DNA from 3 places in the Sessilibacter sp. MAH3 genome. Region 1 is predicted to be linked to each of the others. Evidence: predicted binding sites of a transcription regulator. Region 1 holds the regulator's gene; each other region holds the start of a gene.

Region 1 (12,088 bases):
ACATTCTCGTACCACTAGAAACTCCAGTGTATTTGGAGTTTTCTATACGATTATTTAATATAGCCATTGAGTTTTATTTCAATAAATTTGGGGTTCTCACCTTCAGAAATTGCAATTAAACCGTCGATCATCAATTCTTTAAAGCGCGATTCATGACCTACACACTGCTTTAGCTTATTTGCAATCGGCAATAGTAATAAATTAGCAAAGGCTACACCGTAGATGGTTGCTACGAAAGCAACGGCAATGCCAGGCCCTAATAACTCCGGATCAGCTAAATTTTGCATAACATGAATTAAACCAATCACGGCGCCAATAATACCAATGGTAGGCGAGTAACCACCCATACTTTCATAAAATTGCACCGCTTGCAGATCGAGTTGTTCTTTTTGAATGAGATCGTTTTCGAGCACCTGACGAATCGATTCAGATTGAGCACCATCGGCCAATAGCATTAGACCTTTTTTTGAGAACATGTCTTTTTCGTGATCGGCTATGGTCTCTAATCCTAACAATCCCTCTTTACGTGCAGTGGCTGCCCAATAGACAATTTTTTTTACTTCGTCGTGAAAATAATATTGCGGCGGTTTAAATACCCAGACAAATACCGACAGCGCCCGTTTTAGGCTTTGCCAAGGTGTCTGTAAAATCGCAGCGCCAAGGGTTCCACCAATAACAATTAATGCCGCCGATTCATTGATCAGTGATTTCCAGCTACCGCCTTCTAAAAAGTTACCGCCAATCAGTGCCGTAAAACCGATAATAACGCCGATGAAACTGAGTTTGTCCAAGATAGTTTACCCGTAATTTTTTGATTGCAGGTGACGAGTTAGGCAATCTACCGTTATTAACGGGATCAGCTAATGAGGATTTTTAAGGTAGGACGCGTTAATAATTAAACGCTTTTTGTAATTGCTCTGGAATTTCGTTTAACGATACCACTTTGTCAGTAAGATTGGCGCGAGCCACAGCCATTGGCATTCCATAAATCACACTGCTGCGCTGATCTTGCGACCAAATAACACCACCTTTTTCCTTCACAATCCGACTGCCTTCGCAGCCATCTGACCCCATTCCCGTTAAAATCATTGCCATAAAACTTGAGCCCCAGGTATTTGCAGCTGAGGCTAAGGTAATATCAACTGATGGTTTATAATTTAATCGGTCGTCACCCGGAAATACATTAATTCGGGTTCGATCTCTAGGGTTTATCATCATCTGTTGACCGCCCGGAGCAAGATAGGCTGTGCCTGGCCGCAACACCATCCCATCTTCAGCAAGAACTACGCGAATGCGACAAGTACTGTTTAAACGCTCGGCAAAAGCACGCGTAAAATTCTCTGGCATATGCTGAATTAATAATATTGGCAGTGAAAAATTCTCCGGCAAGCATTTTAATATTTCCGATAACGCCACCGGGCCACCCGTAGACGCTCCCATTGCAATGAGTTTTATTTTACCGTTAAGTTTTTGCGAGCAATGGGGAAATGTTCTGGGTGGTACGATAACTTCGCAATTACGCTCATAATGGTTTTCTAATGCAACCTTGGTTGCCGACTCGGGACGAGTAGCCGGTATAATATTTCGTCGTCGAGCAATTAATAATAAGCGTTGATGTAATTTGCGTTTTAATTCTTGCGGGTTTTTCGAAATTTCCGAAAAGCTTTTCGGCATAAAATCAACCGCCCCAGCATCGAGGGCATCTAGAGTTAATTTTGCACCTTCGTAGGTTAACGCAGATAGCATTAAAATCGGAGTTGGACGCTGTGCCATAATTTTACGAACGGCCTTTAATCCGTCCATTAATGGCATTTCGTAGTCCATGGTGATAACGTCGGGCTTTTTTTCAAGCGTCAAAGCAAGGGCTTGTTTGCCATTACCCGCGATACCAATAACTTTTAATTGAGGATGCTCCTCAATAATGGCGGCAAGTCTATTTTGAAAAAATAAAGAGTCATCGACAATTAAAACATTAATAGCCATATACCTAGACACCTGATGAGCTCTATCAGCGTAATTGGGATGCACCTTCTCACGACACCGTTATTATTCACACACAATTTCGTAACATTACAACCAATGAGCGAATACAAGACTATGGAATTTCTGATCAGCTCACCCATAATTTAATCAGAGGGAAAATATTGAAAATACCCCTACCAATGTCTTCACAACTTTAGGAATCTCTGATTAACTCATCCCTGATTTAATCAGAGGACAGAAATTGAAAATGCGATTTCCAATTTCTTCACAATTTCAATCACTTACCATTCTTGAAATTGGCGACACATCCTTGTGTCGCTGGAAACTTTAGGTTCATCAGAGTTTCCTTTAAATTAGCCATTCTAGAAAATTAAGATGCATCCTTGCGTCGCAAGAAACTCTGGATTAATCAAAGTCTCTTGAAACTAAGCAGCATTACCAGCGTAGCGTTTCAACATACTTGGAACATCTAAAATTAATGCGATTCTTCCATCACCGGTAATTGTCGCACCAGCCATACCCGGTGTGCCATGCAACATTTTGCCAAGCGGTTTAATTACTACTTCTTCTTGACCAATTAACTGATCAACAACAAAACCGACTCGCTGAGTACCCACCGAAACAATGACAATGTGGCCTTCTTTTGGTGGTGTCGCGTAAGCTGCGCTACGAATTAACCAACGTTTTAAGTGAAATAACGGTATCGCTTTTTCGCGAATGGTGACACATTCTTGGCCATCAACAATGTTGGTGCGACTTAAATCCATATGGAAGATTTCATCAACATTAACTAAGGGTAATGCGAATGTTTGATCGTCCAACATAATCATCAGCGTTGGCATAATGGCCAAGGTTAAAGGCACTTTAATATAAAGTTTAGTACCTTCGTCAACGACCGAATCAATTTCTATGGTGCCATTGAGTTGGGTGATTTTGGTTTTCACCACATCCATACCAACACCACGGCCGGATACATCAGATATTTCTTGTTTGGTCGAAAAACCGGGAGCAAAAATTAACGCAAAAGCCTCTTGATCGGATAAACGCGCTGCCGCGTCTTCATCCAATACACCCTTGGCCACAGCAATGGATTTAAGTTTATTCGGGTCCATACCACCGCCATCATCGGTGATGGCTAATAAAATATGGTCACCCTCTTGCTGGGCAGACAATACAACTCGGCCAACGCGTGGTTTACCTTTTTGCTCGCGCACATCCGGTAATTCAATACCATGATCCACCGAGTTTCGAACCAAATGCACCAAGGGATCAGCCAAAGCTTCTACCAGGTTTTTATCGAGATCGGTTTCTTCACCGACAAGCTCAAGACTAATTTCTTTTCCTAAACTGCGTGCAAGATCGCGCACAACCCGTGGGAAACGCCCAAACACTTTCTTAATGGGCTGCATTCGGGTTTTCATGACCGCGGTTTGTAAATCGGCGGTAACAACATCTAAATTAGAAACGGCTTTTGATAATACCTCATCGCCTTTTTCATCACCCAAGCGAACCAACCGATTGCGCACCAATACCAACTCGCCGACCATATTCATAATATCGTCGAGACGTTGCGTATCAACACGCACCGTGGTTTCGGCAGCCGGCGCAGCCGCTTCTTTGGGTGCGGCCGCCGGTGGCGATGCCGGTTTAGCTGCACTCGCTTTAGCACCACCGGGAACGGCAACAAGCTCAGGTTTTGCAGCGGCGGTGCTGGGTTTTCCGGTACCAGGAACCGCCTTAATAGCGGCACTCTTATCTGGCTCGGAGGCTTTGGTAGTTGCTGGTTTTTTCGGTGCAGCAGGTGCTTTTGCGGCGGTTTTTACGGGTTCTTTTTTCGGCTCTGACTTTTCTGCTTTAACGTCTGATTTCTCAGATACAGTCTCTTTCGATTCTGTTGTTTTTGGTGCAGTTGTATTTTTCGGCGGTGATGAGGCGGCCTTAGTACTAGCGACCTTGGTATCTGAACTACCAGCGCCTGGTCCTTTGCCAGCACCGTGCAATTGATCTAATAACGCCTCAAACTCATCTTCGGTAATGGTATCGTCGTTGGCTTTCGCTTTAGCTTTTGGAGATTCGGATTTTGGTTTTGCAGCTTTGGGCGCAGGCGCTTTTACCTCTTCTGCTTTTACATCTTCGGTTTTTTCTTCTTTTGGATTGGCGTTTTCGACCTTTTCTGCCTCAGCCGCAGGAGCTGCCTTAGCCGATGAATTAGATTTATCTTGACCACCCGGGCCTTTGCCTTGACCGTGAATTTGATCTAAGAGTTTTTCAAATTCGTCTTCGGTAATTAAATCAGAGTTTCCACCCGCGGATTTTTTAGACTTGGCCTTTTCACCGGATTTGTCATCGGCAGGCGCAGCTTCTGATTTTTCTGGTGCAGCTTTTTTAGATTCGCCAACACTTGGACCTTTACCTTCGCCGTGCAACTGATCAAGAAGCGCTTCAAACTCATCGTCGGTGATTTCGTCGGATTCAGTTTTCTTTACAACCGGAGAATTCTTAGCAGTGGTAGATTTTACGGCGGGTTTAGCTGCCCCGTCTTCATCTTCGTCGGCGATTGCATCCAACAAGTTAGCTATTGCACTGTCAGAAAAATCGTCACTACTCGCTGAGGGCTGCGAGTCTTGTGCATCGAGTTCTACTTCATCAATATCGGCTTGTGCATTGAACTCGGAGTCTTGAGGTTCGTCTTCTGAAATATCTTGCTCTGATACGTCTTCATCTACAACTTCATCTGCAACGACGTCTTCTTCGTAGGCTTCTTCGTCAACGGATTCTTCTTCGACAACTTCTTCATCAACAACTTCTTCATCGGAAGCTTCGAGTAAATCCTCGCAGGCGACTAATCTTTCGAGTGATTCAATTAAAGACTCATCTGCGGGTGATGGTTCAACACGATTTTGAACCTGATCAAATTGTGAATTAACAGCATCCAGCGCTTGCAGCACCACGTCCATCAATTCGGAAGTTACTTCGCGTTTACCATTGCGTAAAATATCGAATAAATTTTCCGTTACATGGCAGCATTCAACCATTGGCGCAATTTGCAGGAAGCCAGCACCGCCTTTGACCGTATGAAAACCACGGAATATCGCGTTTAATAAATCACGATCATCTGGACGTTGCTCAAGCTCTACCAGTTGCTCGGAAAGCGTCTCGAGGATTTCGCCAGCTTCTACTAAGAAGTCTTGCAAAATCTCTTCATCATCGCCGAACCCCATTCACTGCTCCTCTCGCCAAAACGATTTATTCAGTCGTTTTTATTCTTAAAATATCAAATCTATTAAAAGCCTAAACTTGATAATAAATCGTCAACTTCATCTTGACTGGCCATAACATCTGGACGATGTTTTGCCTGAATTTGCGGGCCTTCGCCGTTTGCCGATTTCTTCTCGGCAGCTTCTTTATCTGCTTTTGATCGAAACCCAGCAACATCTTCTACTTGTCCGGCAATACGAACTAGCTGAACCAGTTCGCCTTCAACATCAGAAATAAGACCAATTACTTTTTTCAGAACTTGGCCGGTTAAATCTTGGTAGCCCTGTTCCAAAATAATATCTTGTAAATTTAAACCCAATTGCTCTGCGCCTGTACCAATACGCGCAAGAAATTCGTCCATGCGATAGTACAATTGCCGAAATTCATCTGGGCCCATTTCACGACGCTTAAAGCGTTTCCACTCTTCTCGCAATTGCGCCGACTCAGTAATGATTTCGGCAGCAATAGGCGCTGAAGCTTCAACGCGATCCATCGTTTTATCGGCGGCGTCTTGAGTTAATTTAAGAACGTAGTTAAGCCGGTCTGATGCATCGCTGATATGAGATTTATCCGACAACGTGGAGTCATTATCCGAATTTGCATCAACGTTAAAATTAACAATAGCGTTATGCAAAGCACGAGTTAATTTACCGACACTGTTAAAAATTAAGCTGTCGCGTTGTTGATTTAATTTCGATATCACTTCGCTTGCATCGTGATAATCTTCGTTCTGTAATTTCTCAAGCAACATTTGCGCAGCTTCACGAAGATCTTCGACTGCTCGATTCGGGTCTTTCGAGAATTGATTAGAATCCATAACTAAACCTGTGGAAATGAGTTAACCGACGCGATCAAAAATCTTTTCGATTTTTTCCTTTAGAGCTTGAGCCGTAAACGGTTTTACAACATAACCATTCACACCGCTTTGGGCCGCTTCAATAATTTGTTCCCGCTTTGCTTCGGCGGTCACCATCAACACCGGTAAACTGCTAAGACGTTCATCTGCTCTGACTTGCCTGAGCAACTCAATACCGGTCATTCCCGGCATATTCCAGTCCGTCACCAAAAAATCGAAATCGCCGTTTTTAAGCATCGGCAACGCCGTTTGGCCATCATCAGCTTCTTGCGTATTAGTGAACCCTAAATCACGCAATAGATTTTTAATGATCCGCCGCATAGTAGAAAAATCATCGACTATGAGGATTTTCATATTTTTATCCAATGTAACCTCCATAGGCCCTGGTCGAGGGAAACCGATTCAATACAAAGTCTAGTAGCAGTTTGTGCGGTATCCAGTTTTTTAAGGATAGCGATTACCAATATTCGGGTATTGATCAACCGCGGACATAATCTGTAGGGTTTAATGAAATCAAATACCTAAATCTTGTACAAAAAAAGCGTAATAACACTCAATCTGAATTTTTACTAAATAAATCTCTTTTCAATAAAAACCCGGTTGTTAAAACAAATTAGAATAAAGAAGCTCTGATTAACCTCGGCCTAGTCACCGCACCAGTTGCATTGATAACCGCGACACGATAAGCAATTGAAATGATATAGAAATTACACATTACATTTTCAATTTCGTTCTTCAGTAAAAATTACGACCGGGTTAATCAGAGATTCCTAAATATTCCTAGCTATAAATGTCACGCTCGTTCTTTAAAACTGTTTCTATAGGATAGTTTCGGCTTTAAACGACTTTTTTTTAGAATAAAGCAAAAAAATTATCTTAATTATTCAAAAGATTGGGAAAGCTACAAAATATTTAATTTGAATGGGATTTTGTTCAAGAAAAAAAGTCACGGTAAATTTGGCAAAAAATTAGAGGGGTCTGTCGTTATTCAGAATTGCCATTGAATAAAAGAGATTCGCAGAGAACCATGAAAGGCACAAACGGGTCACTATCTTTTGTCAGCGATTTAATTTAACCGAATAAATCGTTACTTATTTTTATGAATTCGTAATTATCACTCCGAAATTACCCAATCTTGAAGACGACCACGTAAACGCAGTGCAGCCTGACTGTGAATTTGACTGACTCGCGATTCACTTACGCCTAATATCTGCCCAATTTCTTTAAGATTCAGTTCTTCATCGTAATATAGCGCTAAAACCAGCTGTTCGCGCTCTGGCAGCGATTTAATCGCCTCGGCCAAGCATTTACGCAGATTATCTTTTTGCAGGCCTACAAATGGACTGAGATTACCATCGCTGGCACTGTCGTGCTCAATACGGCTGTCGTCTTCGCCTACGGCCTCTTCATAACTGAACAAGCGTGTACTGGTGCTATCTTGCAAAATCGCGTGATATTCTTCTAAGCTCACTTCCAATTCGTCGGCCACTTCTTTATCAGTCGCATCGCGGCCTGTGCGTGCTTCAATTTGCGCAATGGCGTCTTGAACGCGTCTGGCATTACGATGCACCGAACGCGGCGCCCAATCACCTCTGCGCATTTCATCCACAATGGCGCCACGAATGCGAATTCCCGCGTAGGTTTCAAAACTCGCCCCCTTACTGGCATCGTATTTTTGCGATGCTTCAATTAAGCCAATCATTCCAGCTTGAATTAAATCTTCAACTTGCACACTCGCCGGCATTCTCATCATCATGTGATGGGCAATACGTTTTACCAAACTCGCATACTGTTCTATGTCGATCGCCGGTTGAAGTTGCGCTTGATCATACATTGCTAATCCGTCCACAGCAGCCATAGTTAAACCTCCACATGTGCAGTATGCAAAAGCCGTTCAACGAAAAACTCCAAGTGCCCTCTTGGGCCACTTGGCAGCGGCCAACTTATGACTTTTTGAGCAATACCTTTAATTGCCTGGGAAGCACGACTGCGTGGCAGAGCGGTCATTAATGGCGTTTGTTTTTGTACGGCTTTACGTACGCTTTCATCAAAAGGAATATGGCCGAGATACTGTAATGTGACATCTAAAAAGCGATCGCATACGGTTTGTAATTTATTAAACAGGTTTTGCCCTTCGTTAACGGTACGCGTCATATTAGCAACCACCCGAAAACGCGATTGTTGATATTCACTGTTAAGTAGCTTAATTAACGCGTAGGCATCGGTAATGGATGAAGGCTCATCACACACGACAACAATGACTTCGTTGGACGCATTTACAAAGCTGACAACCGTATCTGAAATTCCCGCTGCGGTATCGATAACCAGAATATCCAATTGCTGATCAAGCGTATTAAATGCATTAATTAATGCGGCATGTTGCTGGGCGCTTAATTGCGTCATGTTTTGAACACCGGATGAGGCCGGAACAATTTTTATTCCGCCAGGACCAGTCAACAAAATATCTTGCAGATCACATACGCCATTTAATACATCCGCTATGTTGTGCTTAGCTCGCAAACCCAACAGCACATCTACATTAGCCAATCCTAAATCAGCATCGAGCAATACCACTCGTCTTTGCATTTCGGCCAAGGCAATGCTCAAATTCACTGAAAGGTTGGTTTTACCCACACCACCCTTTCCACCAGTTACGGCTATGACTTGAACAGGACGAGAGTAGCTCATACAAACTCCAAATAACTCAATATAATTATTGCTAAATATAAATGAAATCTAATCTATCTACAGCAAACACCGATCAACCTAGGGTCTCCCGGTGGCATAAAAAGATGTACCACCAATACCAACACAAACTATCTACAAATAAATACCGAAGCAGAAAACCCATTAAACTGTGTAAAACAACAAGCAGTATTTTTAAATTTAGCACAGACTTAACTAAGCACACGCTCTTGAGCGCCGATAAACACAGTTAGGCTTGGACTTTTTCGTAATTATTTACGTCTTCAGTAATCCCAAAATTAGCAGGGGCTAATTGAGCGGATTTTTTCGCCGGTGCAATTGCTTCTAATGCTTTGGCGATAAGTTTTTTGTGAACAGGGAACTCAATGTCTTTTGGCACATTTTGTCCATTTGTCAAATAAGCAATGGGTAATTTTGATTCTATGACACAATCTAAACTATCACCCAAACTGCAACACTCATCTAATTTGGTCAGCACCAACGCTTGCGCATCAAGATCGTTAGCAACACTTAATATGTTTTTTTGAAAAGCCTTTTGCGAATTTGTGGTCATGACAAATATTTTGGTAACAAAATCATGGTTTTTAAATTCGTTAAACCAAAGATTATTGTCCAAGTCACGAATATTAATTCCTGGGGAATCAATTAGAATCAAATCGCAATAGGTTAGCGAAAACAATGCTTCGTTCAACTGCCGGCCCGTAGTGACAACATGCAGAGGAATTTGCAATATATGCGATAAACTCTTTAACTGGCTTTGCGAACCCAAACGTTCATTATCTGTAGAAATAATAGCGATACCGTGGCGGCCGTGTTCCAAAATATGTTGGGTTGCGAGTTTAGCGATGGTGGTGGTTTTACCGGCTCCGGTAGGGCCAATAAAAGCATAGCGACCGCCTTGTTTAACAATATCAATAGTGCTTAACGGTAAATTTGATTTTAAATATTTTAGCGCTTTAAGCCAAACATCGCGGCCCGTTTCACCAGCTTTCATAACAACATGGTTTAACAGCTGGGTAATAAATTCTTCACCAAAACCCATCTTAGAAAAACGTTTTTCCAAAATCATTTGATAGCTTTTTAACGATCTCCCGTTACTCTGTTTAAGCTGCAACTCCAGAAGCTCACGCATATCATTAAGTTCAGATTGCAAGTTTTTAATATCACCCGAGTTATCAATAACCGTTGCCGTACGAACGGACTCCGGCGATCTGCTTGGCTTAGTTAAACTGTTTTCATTCTGCTGCGATAACTGCTGTATTGCTCGCTGTAGATTCTGATTAGACGGCGAATTCACATCTGCACTTTTTTCGTCTCGATGAATGACCGAATTGTTTAGGGAATTTTGTACCTCAGCAGAACTAGGGTTTTGACGAGATTTAACCGCATCGTGACTATTGTTAATCGTTGCCCGGTTTCTATTAACCGTTTCTTGATTACTGATATTGCCTTGCGGATTAGTATTTTCTTGACGGTTAGCGTTTTCTTGACGATTAGATTTGGCTTTTTCCAAAAAAGAGACAACATCTGCCATCGACGGCGTACCTTTTGAAAATAATTCGTCGATAATTTCATCGGCTTCACTACGATGTTTTGTGTTGCGTGATAAATTAACAACAGCGGCGGAACTTTTATAGCTAGAACGTTTCTGTACGGGATTAGAAGAATAACGTTGTGCTTGTTGTTTTTTCTGAGCATCTAATTGGCGAGATAAATAAGAGACATTTTCTTCTGCCTTGTTTGCAATGTTATCTGCACCGGTCATTTTTCGCCCTGACTCAGGTTTTTTACCGGAGGTTACATAACCTTCTGATTCGGTTAAAAAGGTAAATTCTCCAGTATCGGCTAAACCTTCGTATTTAGAAAAAACACTCTGATGGGACCCGGCATTGTCCTTAACGTCTAACCATTGCGTGCAATCATCAGCGGTCGCAAGTATTTCAACATATTTGCCTTGTTTAGTGTTCGATAAAATAACAGCATCTTCACCCAGTTCAGCGCGCACCATTTCAAGCGCCCTTCGCATATCAGCCGCTTTAAACCGTTTAACTTGCATAGATACCGCCTATTTATAGTGAAAACATCGAACAATTGCTAAAAATCTAGCGTCTATGTTAATGCTGTGAATTACCGTTATTGCCAGATATTCCGATTATGGTTCCCGAAACCGTTATGGATTTATTTTCTGGAATTTCTGCATAGGCTAAAACTGTTGCATCTACCGCTAAAGATCGACAGAGTTTTAAAAGTAAACTTCTGAGAACACCTGCCACGAGAATAATTGCCGGTTTATTGGCAATTTCCTGCCGTTGTAGATTCTCGCGAATTGATCTCTGCATTGCTTCTATTAACGCTGGCTCGATAAAACCTGTTTCATCAGCGCCAGTTTTTTGTGCCTGTTGATTAGCTTTGAGCAAAAGCTGTTCCAGCTCCGGTTGAAGGGTAATTACCGGCAATGCTTCATCACTTTTAACCAGTGCATAAATAATTTGACGACACAAGGCCACACGTGCAGCCGAGGTCAATTGTTCACTGTCGGTAGTTTTTTCACTGGCAGCCAACAAGGCTTCGCAGATGGAACGAAAATCTTTTATGGCAACGCCTTCTCGCAATAAATTTTGACACACCTTTAAAACGGCATTTAGCGAGAGTTTATCGGGTACCAATTCTGATACGAGTTTGGGCGATGTTTTGGCGAGTTGGTCTAGCAGTTTTTGAACGTCTTCGTGACCAATTAATTCATGGGTGTGTTTCAGTAAAATCTGATTTAAATGCGTTGCAACAACAGTACTAGCGTCAACAACGGTGTAACCTAAGGTCTGAGCTTCGTCTTTTTTGGTCAGATCAATCCATACTGCTGGCAAACCAAAAGCCGGATCTTTGGTGGCAATGCCGTCAATTTCACCAATGGTTTGACCGGGGTTAATAGCCAGGTCACGATCTGAAAAAATTTCGGCCTCACCCAAACAAACACCCATTAACAAGATCCGGTAACTGCTCGGCGAGAGATCGAGATTATCTTTGATATGAACACTTGGAATTAAAAAGCCTTTTTCCTGAGACAGCTTTTTTCGAATGCCTTTTATGCGTTTTAAAAGCTCTCCACCCTGAGGTTTATTCACCAGCGGAATTAAACGATAGCCGACTTCTAAACCAATTAAATCCACCGGCTGCACATCGTCCCAGCTTAACTCTGTATTTTCTGGTCGAGCGTCAATTATTTCGCCGCCTTCTTGATTGGGAAGTGAAGGACGATTACCGGGTGCAGCCGAAGAAGGATTATAA
Region 2 (12,088 bases), on a different contig from region 1:
AATCGCTTACACGAAGAGTTAAAACAACCCGAGCAGACAAAAGGCGTCATTGCCGCAGCCATTCGCGGTATATCCTTCAGTCAAGCCAAGGGATTGCGCCATCAAGCACTGACCAAATCCATGGCGGTGATGGAAACCGTTGATGTGGAAGTAGTTGCGGCGATCGCTTCGCGTTGCTGCGATGATTTGGCAGACGCTAGTTTAGGACTGGAGTTTTTGGAGTTGCTGGCAAAACTCGGTGATGAAACCTTTATTCGCGTGATTGCAGATCTGATGGCCTTGCCTGAGCTTCGCCCACATTTACTTCAAGCGATGCGCCAGCAAAACCGCTCGCAAAAATTGGTTGATTGTATTGGTGCGCTCTTTAGACGCATCGAAAACAGTAGCGCTCAAAACCAGTAATCACCGTTATAAAATCAGCAATCACCACAGTTTTTTATCCGATTACGTTTTTGATTGACGGCTTTGTTTAACTGCGAACTCAGTTACTTTGGGTTCGCAAACACAGCACCCAAACACAGCGGGTTTTATATTCAACTGTTTCGGCTTGTGACGCCATCACTTCTGATTTTGTTAAATTACCGTCACCGTCGCCATCAATACTGGCAAATAATCCCAAATACGAGGTGTACTCAGCGTCATCAATGGTGCCGTCGTGGTCTAAGTCTAATTTATCAAAGCGCGCTCTAAGCAATGCTTCGCGACGCATAGTGTCACTTAAAATGTATTCATCAATGCTAACGCTGCCGCTGTTATCGGCATCCATAAATTGAAACACTTTGTGCTTTTTAGACGTAATTTCTTCAGCGGTAATGGTGTCGTCACCGTTTAAATCGTATTTCGCTAAAATCCAGCGATGGTCTTGCTGAGTAAGCGAGTCTTCAGCGCTCACGTGAGAGGTTAAGGAAAACAGTCCAGCGATTGTAGCTAAGGACAAGGTGATTCTATAAACCCACTTATTGTTTTTTTGCGACATCTTTATCTACACCTATGTACTCGCCTGAGCATTGAATCTATGAGCAAAACCAACAGCGCGTTGAGTGACAAAAATTGAACAACTAGAAGCAAAACGATGCTGGCATAGTTACCATCAGTGTTTAATTTAAATTTCCCCAATTTAATTAAATATTGTTCGCGTCTACTTGCGAAAATTAAGAAAACTCAAAAAATATTGGAACAAACAAACCAATTTAATAATTGAATAACTGTTTTGGTTTAACACTTAAAACGGAGTGTATCGATCTAATATTAAGTGAAACTTAACAGTAAATAATCTTTTAGAAAACCTGCTGAAGTACCTGTTTAAATCATAGAAAAATCTGAACATTCAAAGCGTCTATTCGTTCACAAAAAATTTGTTTATGTAAGTTGTATTGGCAGCAAGAATCTCAAAAACATAACCAATTTACATAACCATCGTTTAACAGATGATTTTTCGATTTACTTATTTAAAATAATCAAAATTCAAAAATGATCGTCGATCAAATTGAATAAGACTTGATTAATCACTCAAAAATCATCTGCCTATTTTGATTTTTTTTTCAAAAAACTATAGGAAACTCTGATTAACCTAGAGTTTCTCGCGACACAAGGATGTGTCGCCAATTTCAAGAACGGTAAGTGATTGAAATTGTGAAGAAATTGGAAATCACATTTTCAATTTCTGTCCTCTGATTAAATCATGGATGAGTTAATCAGAGGTTCCTATAGGAAACACCAGGTAATCTTCAGTTTACATTCTCTGCCCTAGGTTTAAATCACAGACACGTTATTCAAGAATTTCTTAGGAATACCCTAAGATTTAACGGTATCACTGAGTTGTGTAAAACAAATGACGCATCAGTAATTAATATTAAAAATTCTGACGCCATTAATTACACAATTAATTTCTACTTACGTTTTCAGAGAGGGTAAAAAAATACTGCATGAGTGGAACAAACCACCGAACAATTCGGTGGCTCATAAATAAGGTGAATTAACGCGCGTTAATTATTGGGTAACGACTTTCGTCAATAAAAACACGAATAACCTTATGGTCAGCTAAAAAATATTAACGATTGCCGGTAAACCAACGTACATCGTGAGAGTATTGATCAACAAGATTGGCAACATCTAAAACCAAGGCAAATAACGCCATTCTCACCAAAATACCATTATCGGTTTGGCGGAAAATAGCAAGATTAGGATTTTGGTTAAGATCGTTATCGAGCTCGTTTGCTTCCATTCGAGAATCGCGTGGCAACGGATGCATAATGACGGTATTAGGCTCGCAAAATTGCGTGTAGATGGCCTGATTTAAACGAAAACGGCCTCGATAAAGATCGGCCTCATCTTTACTGGTAAAGCGCTCTTCTTGAATGCGTGTTGAATAGACGATATCAACACTCTTGATGCTTTCCGATAATTCTTCGGTGATGGTGACCTTGTGGCCGCACTCACGCAGCATCTCAACAATGGGCTCAGGCATGGCTAATTCCTTGGGTGCAACCAACACCAAGGTAACGTTCTTGTAGAGCGTTAATAATTTTGCCAAAGAGTGTACGGTTCTACCAAACTTCAAATCACCAATCATGGCAATGCGCAAACCGTCAATCTGCCGACCCTTGCCATCGAGTTCACGACGAATGGTGTACAAGTCTAAAAGCGCTTGGGTCGGATGCTCGTTGGGGCCATCACCGCCATTGATGACCGGAACCCGGCTGGCTTGGGCAAACTCTTCCACAGAGCCGGCTTGAGGATGGCGCATACAAATAACATCGCTGTAACCAGAAAGCACACGCGCGGTATCGTATAAAGACTCGCCCTTGGCGATAGCCGAAGTCTCAAAGCCGGTGGTTTCTCGTACACTGCCACCTAAAAGGTTAAACGCACAACCAAAGCTCACGCGCGTTCGTGTGCTTGGCTCGAAAAACATATTGCCCAAAATCGCGCCTTCTAGGACACGAGTAGCCTTTTTACGCGCCGCGTAAGGAGCCATGGTGTCGGCAACGTCAAAAATACGATCAATAGATTCACGATCAAACTGAGAAATAGAAAGAATATGGCTTCCCGTGAGATTCACAGCAACTCCTCAAAACTTTTAGAAATTTTACGCTAAGCTTTATTCGATAAAGGAACAAGCCGCAGCGCGAATTTTAACGCGGATTAGGATTGGATTGCTCAACTTCTCGTAATGAAAACGATCTTTTCTAGCGATTGCGATCAAGATTGAGGTAAACAACCCATCCAATATCAACAAAAATATCAACTTAGCCAACTTGGCAGTAAACAAATTCACGGCAATGCCGATACAAGAACTGTTGCCCAGTGCACAGTCAATTCGTGGGGCACCAGTGATTGTTAACGTGTAAAGAAGGATAGTTCGTGGCCATCCAAACGCCTAACTCTTTAATTAAGTTTTGCAGTGCCGAGACAGCGGATAAAATCCTCGCCACGCACTCGCTTCGCTGGAATGCCCCACATTTATTCAACGATACGTGCGAGCTTGATTACCATAGCCAATTGCGTTTCAGCCATAGCGAGCTGTTGGATGCATTGACCAAAAAAGCGTTGCGGCTGATCTTCCAATCCGATACTCCAGTCGGTGAAGGTCAAGTCTTACAAGCCATTCGACGCTGGCGGGCTGAGCAGAGATTCAGTGACGAGGAAGAAGCCGCTGGTGTGATTAAAGGGCTGCTCGCGCAAGTGGTTGAAGCCAGACGGGAATCACTAGCAAAGCAGGTAAAACAATGGCGCAACTACGCCTTACGTGTTCGCATCTGCTCACTTCATGCTCGTATCGATAGCCTAAATTGCTGGCGCTACTACGCCGATAATCATCAAGGTGTTGCCCTGCGATTTTCCTGTGCCGAAAACAGCTCGCTAAGCGACGCCACCAGAGTCAATTACACCGATGTTCGACCGGAAATCAGCACATTAGAAGAGCAAATGCTCGATATTATCGGCTCGAAAAAACGTGTCGAGTTGTCTACGGATTCCTTTCGAGCCAAATTACTGATGAAACCCAAACAATTTGCCGCGGAACAAGAATGGCGATGTTTTCGATTGATGCCCAATACGACTGAGAACCTTGAAAAAGCTAAAGATGAAGGTTGGAGTTCTGTTAAATTTATACCCAGCGAACTTACCGAGATTTATTTCGGCGCGCAAACCAACGAAGCTTTTAAACAGAAACTGATACAAAATGCGATAAAATTAAATCGCAAAATTCGTATTTTCGAATCGAATTTGCACAGAAGCAAATTTCAACTGCAATTTACTCGACTAGAACAGTACAGTGGTGCTGTGGGATTTGATCAAAAAAAGTTGGAACGGGCCATCGCGATCTAGAGCAAATTAAGCCAACAAACCATTAAATACGCTTAATATTTTGCGGCTGGCCATAAATTTAACAAGATGCTCTCACTTTCCGTGTAAAAGCCAGAGCGCCAATTAATTTGACTTATTATAAATCTGATACTTGTTAATTTTTCTGTGTAAGGTTGAACGGCTCATAGACAAAGCCTTTGCTGCCTTACTAACCACCCAGCGATGATTCTCTAACGCATTGATGATGCGAATTTCTTCTTCGGTTTTGCTCGCTTCGGTTGGAGTTTGGGAACTGGCGTCAGTAAAAACAGAATGTCGTTGGGGAATTTTTGATGCACAAGAGGCTTGAGGCAAAGGCGACATAATTGCCGGATTGGAGTGCGAATTAAAAACACTCGATTCGTTGGAAAAATCCGTACTAAAACTGCCTTCGAATACGTCGCCACCGTAACTATCAACGCCGTAATTGGCAAAAGTCGCACCGTGGTTAAGTATCTCGGCGGGTAAGCAGTTTTCGTCGATAACTGCGTTTTCACACATACATAAGGCATAATGAAGCGTATTTTTTAATTGGCGAATATTACCTGGCCATTGATAGTGAATTAACGCGTATTCGGCAGATTCAGTTAGTTGAGCGCCTTGGCCGTGAGTTAATTCCAACAATAATTTATCAATTAATTCCATTTTATCGCTGCGTTCCCTTAACGACGGCAATAAAACTTTAACACCACTGATACGATAATAGAGGTCTTGGCGAAATTGTCCTTGAGCAACTTTTTCGTGTAAATCTCTGTGCGTAGCACAAACCACATTAAGTGAAACTTTTTTAGCTTGTATTTGCCCAAGCGGCGTAATTTCTTGTTCAGCTAGAACTCGTAATAAACGAGCCTGCAACGCCAACGGCATATCGCCAATTTCATCCAAAAATAAGGTACCACCATTACTGGCTTCTATTTTGCCAACTTTTCCGCCTTTTAAACCACCGGTAAAAGTACCGGCGCTATAACCGAACAATTCGCTTTCAATTAAAGACTCGGGAATGGCCGCGCAATTTAAAGTTACAAACGGCTTATCTTTACGCTCACTACTATTGTGAATAGCTTGAGCCCAAACTTCTTTTCCGGTTCCAGTTTCGCCTTGCAGCAGCACATTAATATTGCGATTAATAATTCGATGGCAAATATCGGCATTTTTTAATAATAGCGGATCACTACCAGCGGCATCGTACAGTGGCGAATCTTTTTTGTTGGTTATTAATTTTGAAGACCGGTAATAACCAACGTCGATGGATTTTGGTTTGGGGGCGCGTTGGTACATCAACCAAGCGTAATGATTCGAAAGTAACGGCTGCGGTGATTGCACAACGTCTTCAAGCGAGCCATTAATGATATTTTTAATACCATGACCCACCAAAGAATCGCGTCGGACAAATCCCATTTGCAGTAATGCTTGCGTTGTCGCACCCAAAATCATGCCCGAGTCGCACACCGCCAATATTGCGTTCGACTGCACCGGATCAACTAAGGGTGATGAGACTAACGAAATTAAATGGTAATTCGCGTAGGCCGATTTAAACATGGCCGCTTCAATTTGATCGGCGGTTTCGCAGACAATATTGAGCGCAAGACCCTGACCTAATTTATCGCCGCGAGCGTAGGTGGAGATATCTAAGGCGCCAATAATATCGCCTTTGGGTGAAATTAACGGTGCTGTAGAGCAGCTATAGCGACGAAATTTACGATCAAAATGTTCATCGGCATAAACCGTTAACGAATCGCCTGTGGCTAAGCAGGTGCCAAGACCATTGGTACCCACCAAATTTTCAGACCATACCGTTCCAACCGTTAAACCGCTGTCGGCTAACTCCCGCCCACGTTGAGTATCGATAAATTGGCGCAAAGCCACACCATTGGCATCGGAGATCAGCACACAATAGCCGGAATTTTCCCCCAACTGCCGCAACCGATTTAACACCGGATTCGCCACGTGCAGTAATTCATCCAATGCTTCACGGGCATTGGTGATTTCATGTTGGCTGAGCTTGGGAATGCCAATATTGGCACCGGGTTCTAAATGATATTGTTCGGTGCAACGCTGCCAGGATCGCTTTATTTCACTGAAAGTGGATTTACGAGGCAATTGACCTGCGCGCGAATTTTGAGATGGAAAAGATTCTTGTACAGTCATGGTAGCGGCTTTTTATTCATGTAATTTTTATTATTTGTCTCATTCTATGATCGGGAAATCACCCTTGTCTACCGTTATCACCCAAGAACCAATCTGTTTTATCGATATAAAAAGACTCTGTTAATTGATTCTAACTGATACTGTTTAATTAATTATCAAAGTGTCGCAGTGTTTCAAAAAAGTGTCGCACCGGCTGATACACACTGTTTTCAAGTTCATCGACTCGCGTCTGCAAGTTGAAATTAATCCTTATAAATCAATGAATTAATCATTTGGTACGTCGGTTGCTCTGCTCCAGCTATTCCACTGGAATTCTGTTGCAGTGGTCTCCACACATCGACAATAACAAAGGAGTGATTTCCATGAAGCCCAATCGGGAACAACAGCTGTGGATGTATGAGCACATGCTCATTAGCCGCTACTTCGAGGAAACCATCGAAAAAATATATATGGAAGGCAAATTGCCAGCGTTCAATATGGCCAACGGCCCTATTCCCGGCGAAATGCATCTATCCAATGGTCAAGAGCCCTGCGCTGTAGGAGTGTGCGCGCACTTAACAGCAACCGATATTGTGACTTCAACCCACCGTCCACACCACGTTGCCATCGCCAAAGGTGTAGACCTCAACAAAATGACGGCGGAAATTTTCGGCAAGGCCACAGGATTATCCGGCGGTCGCGGCGGCCACATGCATATTTTCGATGCCAAGGTAAACTTTTCGTGTTCAGGCATTATCGCTCAAGGCATGGGCCCGGCCGTAGGCGCTGCGCTATCGCGTAAATTGCAAAATAAAGAAGGTGTGGCGATTGCCTACATTGGTGAAGGCGCGGCAAACCAAGGCGCATTCCACGAATCGTTGAATTTGGCGTCGGTTTGGAAATTACCGGTCGTATTTATTATTGAAGACAATGCCTGGGGAATTTCCGTTGCCAAAACGGCCTCCACCGCCATTGAGCGGAACGACCAGCGCGCTGCCGCGTATGGAATGCCGGGTTATGCCGTAGAAAATAACGATCCCATTGCTATTTTCGAAGCAGCCGGTGAAGCCATAGAACGAGCACGTTCGGGTGGCGGCCCAAGTTTGATCGAAATCGAAACCTATCGATTGGCAGGTCACTTTATGGGAGATGCCGAAGGCTATCGACCCAAAGGTGAAAAAGATGCGTTATTTGCAAAAGATCCCATTCCAAAATTCCGTGAGCATCTAGCGGCCAATTTTGATTGGAGTAATAGCGACGATGAAGCCATGGTGAAAAAAGCCCATGAAAAAGTCGATGCCGCTATTGAATTCGCCAGAAACAGCGAGTACGCGCCCGTAGAAGAAGCGTTAGAGAAAGTGTTTGTTTAATAACAATAATTCGAAATTAATTCTTTCCTCTCGGAGATAACCATTATGAATCAAGCGTTAACCATGAAAGCCGCCGTATGGCATGGCCGCAAAGATATTCGCTTAGAAGAAGTTTCTGTTCCAGGCAGCCCAGAAGCTGGCTGGGTACAAATTAAAGTTCACTGGTGCGGAATTTGTGGCTCAGATTTACACGAATACGTGGCAGGCCCCGTATTTATTCCCATGAACGAACCTCATCCTCTGACCGGCATTAAAGACCAATGCATTTTAGGTCACGAATTTAGCGGTGAAATCGTAGCCGTTGGTGAAGGCGTTAAAGGTTATGAAGTTGGCGAACGTGTTGCCGCCGATGCCTGCCAACACTGCGGTGAATGTCGCTACTGCAAAGACGGTATGTACAACATCTGTGAAAGTCTTGCCTTTACCGGATTAATGAACAACGGCGCCTTCGCCGAATACGTCAATGTTCCGGCCAATCTTTTGTATAAATTACCCGAAGGTTTTCCAACAGAAGCCGGTGCCTTAATTGAACCCTTAGCGGTCGGTATGCACGCGGTTAAAAAAGCCGGTAATTTATTGGGCGAAACCGTCGTCGTAGTTGGTGCAGGAACCATTGGCTTATGTACGATTATGTGTGCCAAAGCCGCTGGCGCTGCTCGCGTCATTGCGCTTGAAATGTCTTCAGCTCGCAAAGCGAAAGCCCTAGAAGTTGGCGCAACAGTAGTTATCGATCCAAGCCAAGTTGATGCCATTGCCGAAATTAAAAAGCTCACCGGTGGCTATGGCGCAGACGTTTCTTTTGAATGTATTGGTCTTACTAAAACCGCACAAGTGGCAATAGATTCGATTCGTAAAGCGGGTCGTTGCGTTATGGTCGGTATTTTTGAAGAACCGACACAATTTAATTTCTTCGATATTGTTTCTACCGAAAAACAAGTCATCGGATCTTTAGCCTACAACGGTGAATTTGCCGATGTCATTGCGTTTATTGCCGACGGCCGTTTAGACGTAGAGCCGTTAATTACCGGAAAAATTCAACTCGCCAACATTCTTGAAAATGGCTTTGAAGAGCTGGTAAACAACAAAGAAGAAAACGTAAAAATCATTGTTACGCCCGGCATTTAATTCGCAACAAGATCTACAACAGAATCAACACAATAAACTCTGGTGAATTTATTGAGACACACAAATTCAACTGCCTCTAAAAAGTAGCCAGAGTTTCACGTAATTCTATTCATCATTTTTATGATAATAACAAGAAAAGGAGCCACTCGATGAGCGTTGCAACCAAAGAACGTAAATTGACAATTGCGCGCGCTATGGCCGAGGCAATTGCTCAAGAAATGCGTATCGATGAACGCGTATTTGTCATGGGTGAAGATATCGGACCATTGGGCGGTGTTTTTGGCAACACCCGTGGATTATTCGATGAATTTGGCGCTGAGCGCGTTCGCGACACACCAATTTCTGAAACCGCTTTTATGGGTGCGGCCGTGGGCGCGGCATCTGACGGAATGCGCCCAATTGTAGAATTAATGTTCGTCGATTTTTTCGGTGTTTGCTTTGATGCCATCTATAACTCTATGGCAAAAAATACCTATTTTTCCGGCGGCGAAGTAAAGGTTCCGGTAGTACTTATGACCTCAACCGGTGGCGGCTATTCCGATGCCGGTCAACACTCGCAATGCTTGCACGCAACCTTTGCGCACTTACCAGGTATGAAAGTCGTCGCACCATCGAACGCCTACGACGCAAAAGGTTTAATGACCGCAGCCATTCGCGACGATAACCCAGTTATTTTTATGTTCCATAAAGCCTTGCAAGGCATGGGTTGGTTGGGTACAGAACGCGACGCGATTGTACATGTGCCTGAAGAAAGCTACGAAATACCCATTGGTAAAGCTGCCGTCGTCAAAGAAGGCACAGACGTAACCATTGTGGGTTTAACCTCTGGTGTGCACCACGGATTAAAAGCCGCCCGCACGTTAGCGGAACGTGGTGTGAGCGCAGAAGTTATTGATATTCGATCATTGGTACCTTTGGATCGCGAAACCATTATTAATTCCGTGAAAAAAACCGGACGTTTAATTGTGGTTGATGAAGACTATCACAGCTACGGTGTTACCGGCGAAATCATCACCTCAGTTGTTGAACAAGGCGTTGCTCTTAAAGCAGCACCTAAACGGGTTGCTTATCCTGATATTCCCATCCCGTTTGCAAGACCCATGGAGCAATGGGCCTTACCAAACGCAGAAAAAATTATCACCGCCTTTGAATTAATGGAGAAAAACTAGATATGTCTATTGAAGTACGTATTCCTGAAGATATGTGGGAAGAAGACAGCGAAGCCGTCATTACCAGTTGGTTTGTAAGTAACGGCGGCTCGGTAAATGAAGGAGACGTTATTGCGGAATTAATGGTAGAAAAAATTCAGCACGAACTCTCTGCTCCTGCAAGCGGCACTTTATCCATCGGCAAAGACATTGACGAAGTTGTCGCAAAGGGTGACGTGGTTGCCACTATTACTGCGTAAACGTTAAAAACGCATAAATTTTGAAACGCTCTCACTAAACCAGAGTTTTCGGCGACACAAGGACGTATCGCTAATTCCTTAATTCAAGAGTATTTCTGGAAGTCTTCATAAAGAATTTCCAATTGATTATCGAGCATTATAGAGAAACAACTATGACGGCATCTGTAAATATCGAACCCGAAATAATTCCACTACGCGGCGTACGCGCGATGATTGCCAACAACATGCGCAAGAGTTTGGATGAAGCCGCGCAACTAACTCATCACGCCGAGTGTGATGCAACGGCTTTGTTCGATAAAAAAGCCAAACTCGCAGAATCGGGTATTAAAATATCGGTTGAAGATTTAATTGCCGATGTTGTTATCAATACATTAAAACAACATCCCGATTTAAATGGCCGAGTTGAACCGAAAGAAATTCATTTGTATTCAAACATTCACTTAAGTATGGCAATGGCCTTGCCAGGCAATCTACTGGTGGCACCGACCATTTTTAACGCCGATAAAATGGATATAGAAACCCGCGCCAACGCAAGAAAGGATTTAGCTCAGCGAGCGAAAATAAACAAACTTACCGTTCCAGAAATGACGGGAGGAACCTTTACCATCAGTAATTTAGGCTTGTCGCGTGTTAGTCATTTCACACCCATTATCAATATTCCGCAAATCGCTATTTTGGGCGTGGGCCAAACCAAAGACAAACCCTGGGTGATGGCAGACAAGAGTATTGCTATTCGCAAGATCATGGGATTATCGCTTACTTTTGATCATAGAGCTGTTGATGGTGCTCCGGCAGGTGCTTTTTTAACAGACCTATGTAATGCGATTGAACAGAGTTAACGCCATGAAGCAAACACAGTTTTCAACAGCCAAATTGAAAGATGGTGTAAGCGACATTCCTATTTTGAACGCAAAAATAGGTTTAGATTTAGAATTAAATTTATTGCAATCGGTGGTTGACGGCGAAACACATGCCGATTTTTTAATTTGGCGTTGCGAGCAGTCTTTGGTAGTTCCAAAAAGTTTTTCTCATAAAGCCAACTTTAAGTTAACGCAAAAATACTTTAATTATATTGGTTGGCCTATTGTATTACGAGAAACCGGTGGCGATTTAACACCGCAATATCCCGGAATGCTCAACGTGGCGATTGTTTTTCGAAGTGCCAAAAAAGCGGTATCGATTCGCGACAGCTATTTAGAAATTTGCCAACCTATTATTCATGCATTATCACGCCTAGGCATTAATGCGAGCTACGGTTCGATAAACGGAGCCTTTTGTAACGGTGATTACAATGTCACTGTTAATAACAAAAAAATTGCCGGTACTGCACAACGTTGGCGACAAATAAAATCCGTAGATAGCGTTAACCAAGACGTAGCAATTTTAGTACAAGCCGCTATTTTAACCGAAGGCCCTTTAACATACCTTTGGCAAATTTGTAATGAATTTTATCAACGCAATGACATCAACTATTTTATTGAGGAGGACAAACACATAGCACTGAATGAAATCCTTAAAGAGTCGGGTATCGCTCTTGCAAAAAAAATAGAACCTCAAATAATAGATTCTATGGAAGATTGGTTAGACAGCTACAAACAAAAAACTTCTACAACATTAAATAATAATCATTAGACATTCATAATAAAAACCCATATTCCAGTTATCTCGGAAATATGGGAGGAGTTCAACATGAATAACAATAATAATGTTA
Region 3 (7,599 bases), on a different contig from region 1:
ATCTGCGTTATTTAGATAATAAAAAGGCGCGTAAATGGCGCCAACTACGACGACAAATATAGGCCACGTAAACCACCGGCAACGAATAGCGAATAACGGTACCAGCAAAATTGCAAAGACTTTCGTACACACAGCAATCGCTAAAAATACCATGCACGCAACTTGATAATTTTTCTTTAAACATAAAAAACTGACACCCAAAAAAAACACCGCGTAAATATCGGGATGCGCTGTTAAAGAAAATTCTTTGATAATTAATGGGCTCCAGGCATAAAGAACAGCTCCCCACCTAGGTGCGACTCGCCATAACACACCAATAACGCCTAAATCGAACAATGCAGATAACAACTGTAAGCCAAAAATATCGGCGGGGAATAACCAATAACTTAAGAGAAAAATAAGTTCGGTAACTGGCCCATAAATTGTCGGAATATCGGGATAATTAATACCACCCAAAATATCTTCCATACTACTAGGTACAGAGTTATTGCCAAAAAACTTGCTGGGTGCAACACCGTAAGGCGTACCATATTCAAAAAATACGTACCCATCCCATAAAAAACGGTAATGATCATCTTCAAAAATAGGATAAAACTGAACAGCTATTAACCGAAATATGACAGGCCAAATAAAAACCGCGGAAACTATCAATAATGATGACGACCTTAGGATTATTTCATTGCTTTGGATAGATATCGCCGCAATAACTGAACAACTAAAGACCAATGCCATAACTGAGTAAAAAAGAGGCAAACTGGGAAATCCTTCCGAGCCTGCGGCACTGAACAGTAGATACAAGCAAACGCTGACAACAATTCCGCACACATGAATGAGATATTTTTCGGTATTTAATAGCGGATGGTGTCGAGATAAACTGAACATAGACGGTTATCAAACTTAGGCAAACGTTGATTTTATCATTACTTGACTTGTGAATTGGTACTTTCAGACTTTTTAAGCAGAATATTCGGAAGGATTTAATCGCCAAAAACACTATGTCTTGATATTCGAAATACGTTATTTATAAAAAGCGAATAAAACTCAGATTCATCCCTCGCGGCCAGAGAATTAACCTTAAATACCTCATGATTTACGCAAAGCAACACATGCGAACTTTCATATAAGCATCATAAAGGTATACCCTGTACTGTTAAACTCAAGTGACCTGACAAAACATCCCAGCAACGGAACTAGGCTGATTTTTTTAACAATTTCAATTAATTACAAAAAATCTACGGCAATATTGTATTCATACATCTACGGCTAATGAATTATTAGGCAACTCTTTGGTCTTTCTCACAGTCTTAGGCTTCTATGACATTTTGATGACTCCGAGTTTGCCCAAAATGATCAAATTCGGAATATGTTAGTGAATTGTGATAGTCAGACGATCGATGGCCTAGAAACAACACAAACTTATCGATTAGAATCTTAACCATTATTAACGCATCGAGACTTTCCAATATTTTGGGTGTGATTTGCTAACTTAACACATAAAGTAAGCGTTTCTGCTTTATAGCAGTGGTTTCACGGTCTCTTTGCCTAAAACAACATTCAACTAATTATAAAATCCAGATTGGAGTTCAATATGATACTAACTGTTGCCCGCAAATTTACCATGGCATTCACCGTTATAGCTGCTATGTTATTTGGTGCAGAAGCCTTCGCATCCGGATCATTTTCGTCAGCGCCTACCCCAACTGTAGATAGCCCTTACGATAAAGGTAAGCGTAATTTCAACCGTAAAGTTGCCTGTAAAAAATGTCCTCTTCCCGGTAAAAAGCTGGATCAAGAGCAAGCCAAAGCCGTTATTGAAGCTCTTTACACCAATGAAGAATTGTTAGCGAAATTGGACGAGCAACAACGCAAAGATGTTGTTTTCTACTTGGCCAAGCGTTACAAATTAGACAAGTAAGCAGTTTTTATCAGAGATCCGTACGTATAACTTCGTACAGATACAGAAAAGCCCTGAATTTCAGGGCTTTTTATTTATAGCTTCTTATTAGCTTCAATTACAGACTCTGCTTGTACAAAGAGTGTCCACAGATTACCCATGTAATGTACAAATCCCATTTCATCTCCGTCATCATTCCCGTTCTTGATGAGGAATCCGCCATAGGCTTAGTGGTTGAAGAGCTTCTAGCCCTTAAAAATCCCGACGATTCTCTGCTCATAGACGAAATTATCGTTTGCGATAATGGCTCCGTTGATAATTCAACGCAGGTTGCTATCAATGCCGGAGCTTTTGTGGTTCACCAGCCTGAAAAAGGTTATGGCGCAGCCTGCCTAAAAGCCATGGAATACCTGAATGCGGAATCATCTATTGTATTGTTCATCGACGGCGACCATTCTTGTGTAAGCGCTCAAAGTGTTCCTCTAATCACCACGCTCATTGATCATGAGCAAGATTTGGTGATTGGCACTCGCGTTAAAGGGAAAATATCGAAAGGTGCTTTAACGCCGCCCCAGCTGTTTGGTAATCAACTGGCGACGTTTCTAATTAGACTACTCTGGAAAGCCAATATTACCGATTTAGGGCCATTTCGAGCTATTCGTAAACAATCGCTCAATACGCTAAAAATGCGCGATCGTAGTTTTGGTTGGACCGTAGAAATGCAAGTTAAAGCAATTCAAATGGGCTTTAGCATCGAAGAAATACCCGTAGATTCACTAAAACGTATTGGTAAATCTAAAATTAGCGGGACTTTATCGGGGGTTATTGGTGCGGGTAAAGGTATTCTTGGAATGATTTTTAATCTGTGGTGGGCCGAAAATATAACAAAAGATGAAATTTACATGAAACGATCGGAAAAAAGTTAACTTTTAAGATTTTTACAGGTCACACGGACAAGCAATTTTTGAACTGAAGTTATAGGAAAACATCATGCTAAATTGGCAAAAAAATAACCTAACCGTGGTATTTTCTGCATTTTTACTCGTATTAAGCAGTTTAATTCTGTCGGTGAATGTGCACGCAGCACCCACCTCAGAATTAATCGATTTTTGGGACGAGAGTGACGAAGAAAACACAAACACCATTGACCACAGCAAATGGCAAACTGTCTTAGACGCATACCTAGTGTCAAACCATCCAAGTGGTATTAATCGTTTTAATTACAAGGCAGTTTCAAAGGCCGACAAAAGCGCCTTGGAATCCTACATCAACGACCTTAAAAATACCGACCCACGTGAATATAACCTGGCCGAACAAAAAGCCTATTGGATTAATCTCTATAATGCGTTAACCGTTAATCTAATTTTGGACAATTATCCGGTAAAATCCATTACAAAATTAGGCGGTTTTTTCAGTTTTGGCCCTTGGGACAAAGAAATAATCACCATTGAAGGCGAAACTCTAACGCTCAACAATATTGAACACGGAATTTTGCGCCCAATTTGGAAAGATAACCGAATCCATTACGCGGTAAACTGTGCGAGCATGGGCTGCCCTAACCTATCGGCCACTGCATTTACCGCCGAAAATACCGAAGCACTTTTAGATCAATCGGCTAAAGATTACGTCAATCATACACGCGGCGTTAAAATTGAAGGCGACAAGATGCAAGTTTCAAGCATTTACGAATGGTATAAAGTAGATTTTGGTGGCACCGATGCATCTTTAATTGAACACTTAAAACTCTATGCTGAGCCACAATTACAAGAAAAGCTAAACTCTTTCTCTGGAAAAATTACTGACTCCTACGATTGGTCTTTAAACCAACCCTAATCGCTGTAATAGACAGTAAATTGTAATAAAAAAAGAAGGCTGCGGCCTTCTTTTTTAATGAATAGCTTGGTAAACAATACCAGGATTACAATTAATCATATTGTAAAGCTTATCAGCTTGAGACAATCCCTCAGACGCGCCCAAAAACAACAGCCCATTACTTGATAATTGTCGATTCAAGCGTGTCAAAATATCTTGTTTTAATTCACCCTTAAAATAAATTAAAACATTTCGACAGTAGATGATGTCGAATTTGCCCAAACTCGTAAATGAATCACTTAGATTTAAAACTTTAAACGTAACACGCTTACGAACCTTCTCAGCCAACTGCCATATCTTATCGTCTACCGGTTCAAAGTAACGCTTTAATCGCTGATTGCACAGACCGCGCTCGACTTCACTGCGATCATATTGAGCAAGTTTGCACTGTTCCAAGACTTTATTCGAAATATCCGTCGCAACGATTTCGATCTGACGTTGTGCCCACTGCGGATTTCGTGACAATACTTCTTCTGTGAGCATTGCCAGTGAATAAGGCTCTTGTCCTGTGGAGCACGCTGCCGACCAAATACGAATCTTTCCAGTCGTGTTAGCAAGACGCTCTGGCAAAAATTTGTTCTCAAAAAAATCAAATGGATAAGAGTCACGAAACCAGAATGTCTCGTTGGTGGTCATAGCGTCAATAACTTCACGCTTGAGTTTGCTGTCTGCACCGTACTCAAGCTTCTTAATTAAATCTCGGGTAGAGTTTAATTTATACTCTTCAAGTATTTTTCGAAGTCTAATACCAATTAAATAATGTTTGTTTTCTTTTAAATGAATACCGCAAATTTTCTCCAAGAACTCGCAGAAATTCGCAAGTTCTGCAGGAGAATCAAAAAGCGTATCACTGGATATGGTTTTACTATCAACGCTTTTCGATCCACTTCCGTCTTGGCCAGATAATATATTCAAATTGAGGCCCCACATACAAAGGTGGAAAACAAATTGTAGGTATTGGAAATTCGTTTTCTAAAAATTATAAGAAACTCCAAATTATTCAGAGTTTTCATCGACTCAAAATACGTCGTTAATACAAGAAATACTGAGTCATTGAAATGGTATAGAAGCTGGAAATAATATTGTCAATTTCTAACCTCTGATTAAATCATAAAAGAGATAATCAGAGGTTGTCATGGTATTTTCCAGCAAAATACTTTCAGTTATTCCTCGTCTTCAATATTAACCAGACTTTCACCGGTCATTTCCAGAACTCGACTATTAACATGTCTGGCGAGATCATCGGGGTTGAATTTTGCCAAAAAGCTGTCCGCACCGACCTTTTTCACCATTGCTTGGTTAAACACACCGCTGAGTGATGTATGTAAAACGATATGCAATTTCGAAAGTGCCGGATTAGCACGCACCTCTGCGGTAAACGTGTAACCGTCCATTTCTGGCATTTCGATATCTGAAATGACAAGAATGAGTTCCTGCTCGACATTTTTACCGGCTTCCACCAGACCTTCTAAATATTCCAGAGCCTCTCGACCATCTTTTTTGAGTGTTGTTTTGATACCCATTTGTTCAATAACACGTTGAATTTGCTTACGTGCAATGGTTGAATCATCAACAATCAAAACATGTTTCTGAACAACTCGCTCTGCAATACCGTCTTCAATAACATCGCTACTGATTTCTTCAGATAATGGATTAACTTCTGCCAAAATCTTTTCAACATCGATAATCTCGACTAACTGATTTTCGATTTCGGTGACCGCAGTAAGATAGTTTTCTCGCCCCGCACCGCGTGGTGGCGGATGGATAGACTCCCAATTGATATTAACAATGCGTTCCACCGCCGCAACCAAGAATCCTTGTGTCGAACGATTGTATTCGGTGATGATTACGAAACAATTGGTAATATCATCTAATTCCGTTCGACCAATTGCGAGATTCATATCCATAATGGAAATTGTTCCACCACGTATATGAGCCACACCTCTTACAATATGGTTACGATTAGGTATTTCGTTTAATGGCGGACACTGCAACACTTCTTTAACTTTAAAAACGTTAATTCCGTAAATTTGCTTGCCCTTTAAACGAAACAGCAGTAACTCCAGCCTGTTTTGGCCCACAAGTTGGGTTCGCTGGTTAACCGTGTCTAAAACACCTGCCATGAGAGTCCTCTCAGGTATACCAAATCTTAAATGGTTTGCCTAATTTGTTGTAAATCGTACGGCATAGAGATTGCTCGTAAGAACAAAAACTAAATTACCTATGATTTGTTGACATTTTATCGACACAAGTAGCTAAAACTTTAAATCTCAAAATGAAAAACAAACTCATAATGAGAATAGGATAAAAATGACAAAGCGTCTTGAGATGAAAGAAAAAACTTTTTTTAATGGCCTTAAAGAAAGATCTTTATTCATAAAGCCCAGAACTATTATAGCGTTGGTGTTTTTTATTGCTTTTTTACAGGCTAAACATTCATTGGCAAATGAGGAATATCAGAATTTACAAATATTAAGTCAAATAGCCTACAAGGAAATTGTGGAAAAGATTTCCAACCAACAGGATTTTGACAAAATCGTTGTTAACGTTAATGCGCCAGATAATCGACTTAAATTATCACCTTGTTCGTCAAATTTAGATGCCAAATTTCCGACGGATTTTGTCTCCAAACGTCTTACCGTACAATTAAGCTGTTCTTCGCCACAATCATGGTCAATTTATTTAATTGCCGAAATCGCGTTATATAAGAAAATTGTTGTATTTAGTGATCATCTCTCCAAAGGAAAATTAATTCAAGAAAGCGATTTAAAAATAGATTTGGTTGACATCAGTGATATCAGAGAAAGCTATTACAAAGAGATTACCCCTGTGATAGGTAAAGAATTAAAGAGAAACATCAAAAGTGGTGACATTGTTAGAGATGCCCTATTGGATATGCCGCAAGTTATCAAACGCGGACAAATTGTTAATCTGATGGCTACATCATCTGTAATCTCTGTTGAAACAACAGGTACGGCCTTATCGGATGGGCGTATTGGGGAGATTATTCGTGTAAAAAATAACCGAAGTGATCGTATTGTCTCGGGTACAGTGCAATCAAATGGCGATGTGTATATCAACCTTTAAGACTTAAAAACAATGATTAGTCTTAAAGAATCACAAAAAAAATCGTTAAGAATCATAAAGATAGACCCTATTACACAGCGAGACTCAATCAGCCAAACATAGAAACCCCAAAAATCGAGCTCGTTTAAACAAAATAGCCGCTATAACAGAAAGTTATCCAGAATAAAACTCAAGGAAACTCAGATTAACCCAGAGTTTCCCGCACACAAGGATGTGTTGCCAATTTAAAGAGCTGTAAGTGATTGAAATTGTGAAGAAATTGGAGATCACAGTTTCAATTTCTGTCATCTGACTAATTCACGGATGAGTTAGTCACATGCCCCTAAAGACCAACACTAAAAGAAAAAATTTAAAAAACCATTAAAGGTTATCAAGACTTGGCCGAAACCAAGTACATGATCAAATTATCTGGGTTAACCTCAGTAACTCATACATAAACAACGAGCAAACGATAATGGCCATTAACTCTATTGGTAACAATGCCAATCTAAACTCAAACAGCAATAACGTGCAGAGAAACAGTTCTGAGAATACTCGCTTAGAAACAAATTCTAGAGCTGAAACTGTTCAACAAGGTCGAGCGAATACCACCACAGGCCCTACTTCAGACGTTACGCTCAGCCCGCAGGCTAACAGACTCTCGCAGATTGAAAACTCAATTGCTGCTACTAGCGACGTGAATCAAGAGCGTGTCGATCAAATACGAGCGGCTATTAATGAAGGTTCTTTTAATATAGATGCAGAAT

What was found. Region 1 encodes FliA, which starts transcription of late flagellar genes. Its sites were predicted from a motif close to TAAAGTTATNNNNNNNNCGGCCGATANCC; they were not measured.
Region 2: a site for FliA is predicted at 3,265-3,293, ahead of ACYQ2C_RS00395 (DUF2971 domain-containing protein). Genes of this name have one in related genera too.
Region 3: a site for FliA is predicted at 6,004-6,032, ahead of ACYQ2C_RS18275 (chemotaxis protein CheV). Genes of this name have one in related genera too.

The regions. Positions count from the first base shown of each region.
Region 1 covers NZ_BAAGIE010000022.1:15,456-27,543, forward strand. Annotated here, with positions in the region: gene ACYQ2C_RS13520 (flagellar motor protein) at 51-791, opposite strand; gene ACYQ2C_RS13525 (protein-glutamate methylesterase/protein-glutamine glutaminase) at 889-1,983, opposite strand; gene ACYQ2C_RS13530 (chemotaxis protein CheA) at 2,409-5,204, opposite strand; gene ACYQ2C_RS13535 (protein phosphatase CheZ) at 5,267-6,058, opposite strand; gene cheY (chemotaxis response regulator CheY) at 6,080-6,463, opposite strand; gene ACYQ2C_RS13545 (RNA polymerase sigma factor FliA) at 7,212-7,955, opposite strand; gene ACYQ2C_RS13550 (MinD/ParA family protein) at 7,958-8,785, opposite strand; gene flhF (flagellar biosynthesis protein FlhF) at 9,033-10,859, opposite strand; gene flhA (flagellar biosynthesis protein FlhA) at 10,918-12,088, opposite strand, start outside.
Region 2 covers NZ_BAAGIE010000001.1:77,777-89,864, reverse strand. Annotated here, with positions in the region: gene ACYQ2C_RS00410 (DUF3549 family protein) at 1-402, shown strand, start outside; gene ACYQ2C_RS00405 (EF-hand domain-containing protein) at 482-976, opposite strand; gene ACYQ2C_RS00400 (aspartate carbamoyltransferase) at 2,051-3,061, opposite strand; gene ACYQ2C_RS00395 (DUF2971 domain-containing protein) at 3,364-4,329, shown strand; gene ACYQ2C_RS00390 (sigma-54-dependent Fis family transcriptional regulator) at 4,432-6,495, opposite strand; gene ACYQ2C_RS00385 (thiamine pyrophosphate-dependent dehydrogenase E1 component subunit alpha) at 6,858-7,844, shown strand; gene ACYQ2C_RS00380 (2,3-butanediol dehydrogenase) at 7,890-8,969, shown strand; gene ACYQ2C_RS00375 (alpha-ketoacid dehydrogenase subunit beta) at 9,119-10,138, shown strand; gene ACYQ2C_RS00370 (biotin/lipoyl-containing protein) at 10,141-10,377, shown strand; gene ACYQ2C_RS00365 (2-oxo acid dehydrogenase subunit E2) at 10,530-11,216, shown strand; gene ACYQ2C_RS00360 (lipoate--protein ligase family protein) at 11,221-12,009, shown strand; gene ACYQ2C_RS00355 (gluconate 2-dehydrogenase subunit 3 family protein) at 12,067-12,088, shown strand, end outside.
Region 3 covers NZ_BAAGIE010000053.1:135-7,733, reverse strand. Annotated here, with positions in the region: gene ACYQ2C_RS18305 (hypothetical protein) at 1-882, opposite strand, end outside; gene ACYQ2C_RS18300 (hypothetical protein) at 1,589-1,915, shown strand; gene ACYQ2C_RS18295 (glycosyltransferase family 2 protein) at 2,059-2,820, shown strand; gene ACYQ2C_RS18290 (DUF547 domain-containing protein) at 2,885-3,727, shown strand; gene ACYQ2C_RS18285 (CheR family methyltransferase) at 3,782-4,624, opposite strand; partial or broken gene ACYQ2C_RS18280 (hypothetical protein) at 4,563-4,742, shown strand; gene ACYQ2C_RS18275 (chemotaxis protein CheV) at 4,930-5,889, opposite strand; gene flgA (flagellar basal body P-ring formation chaperone FlgA) at 6,077-6,853, shown strand; gene flgM (flagellar biosynthesis anti-sigma factor FlgM) at 7,308-7,599, shown strand, end outside.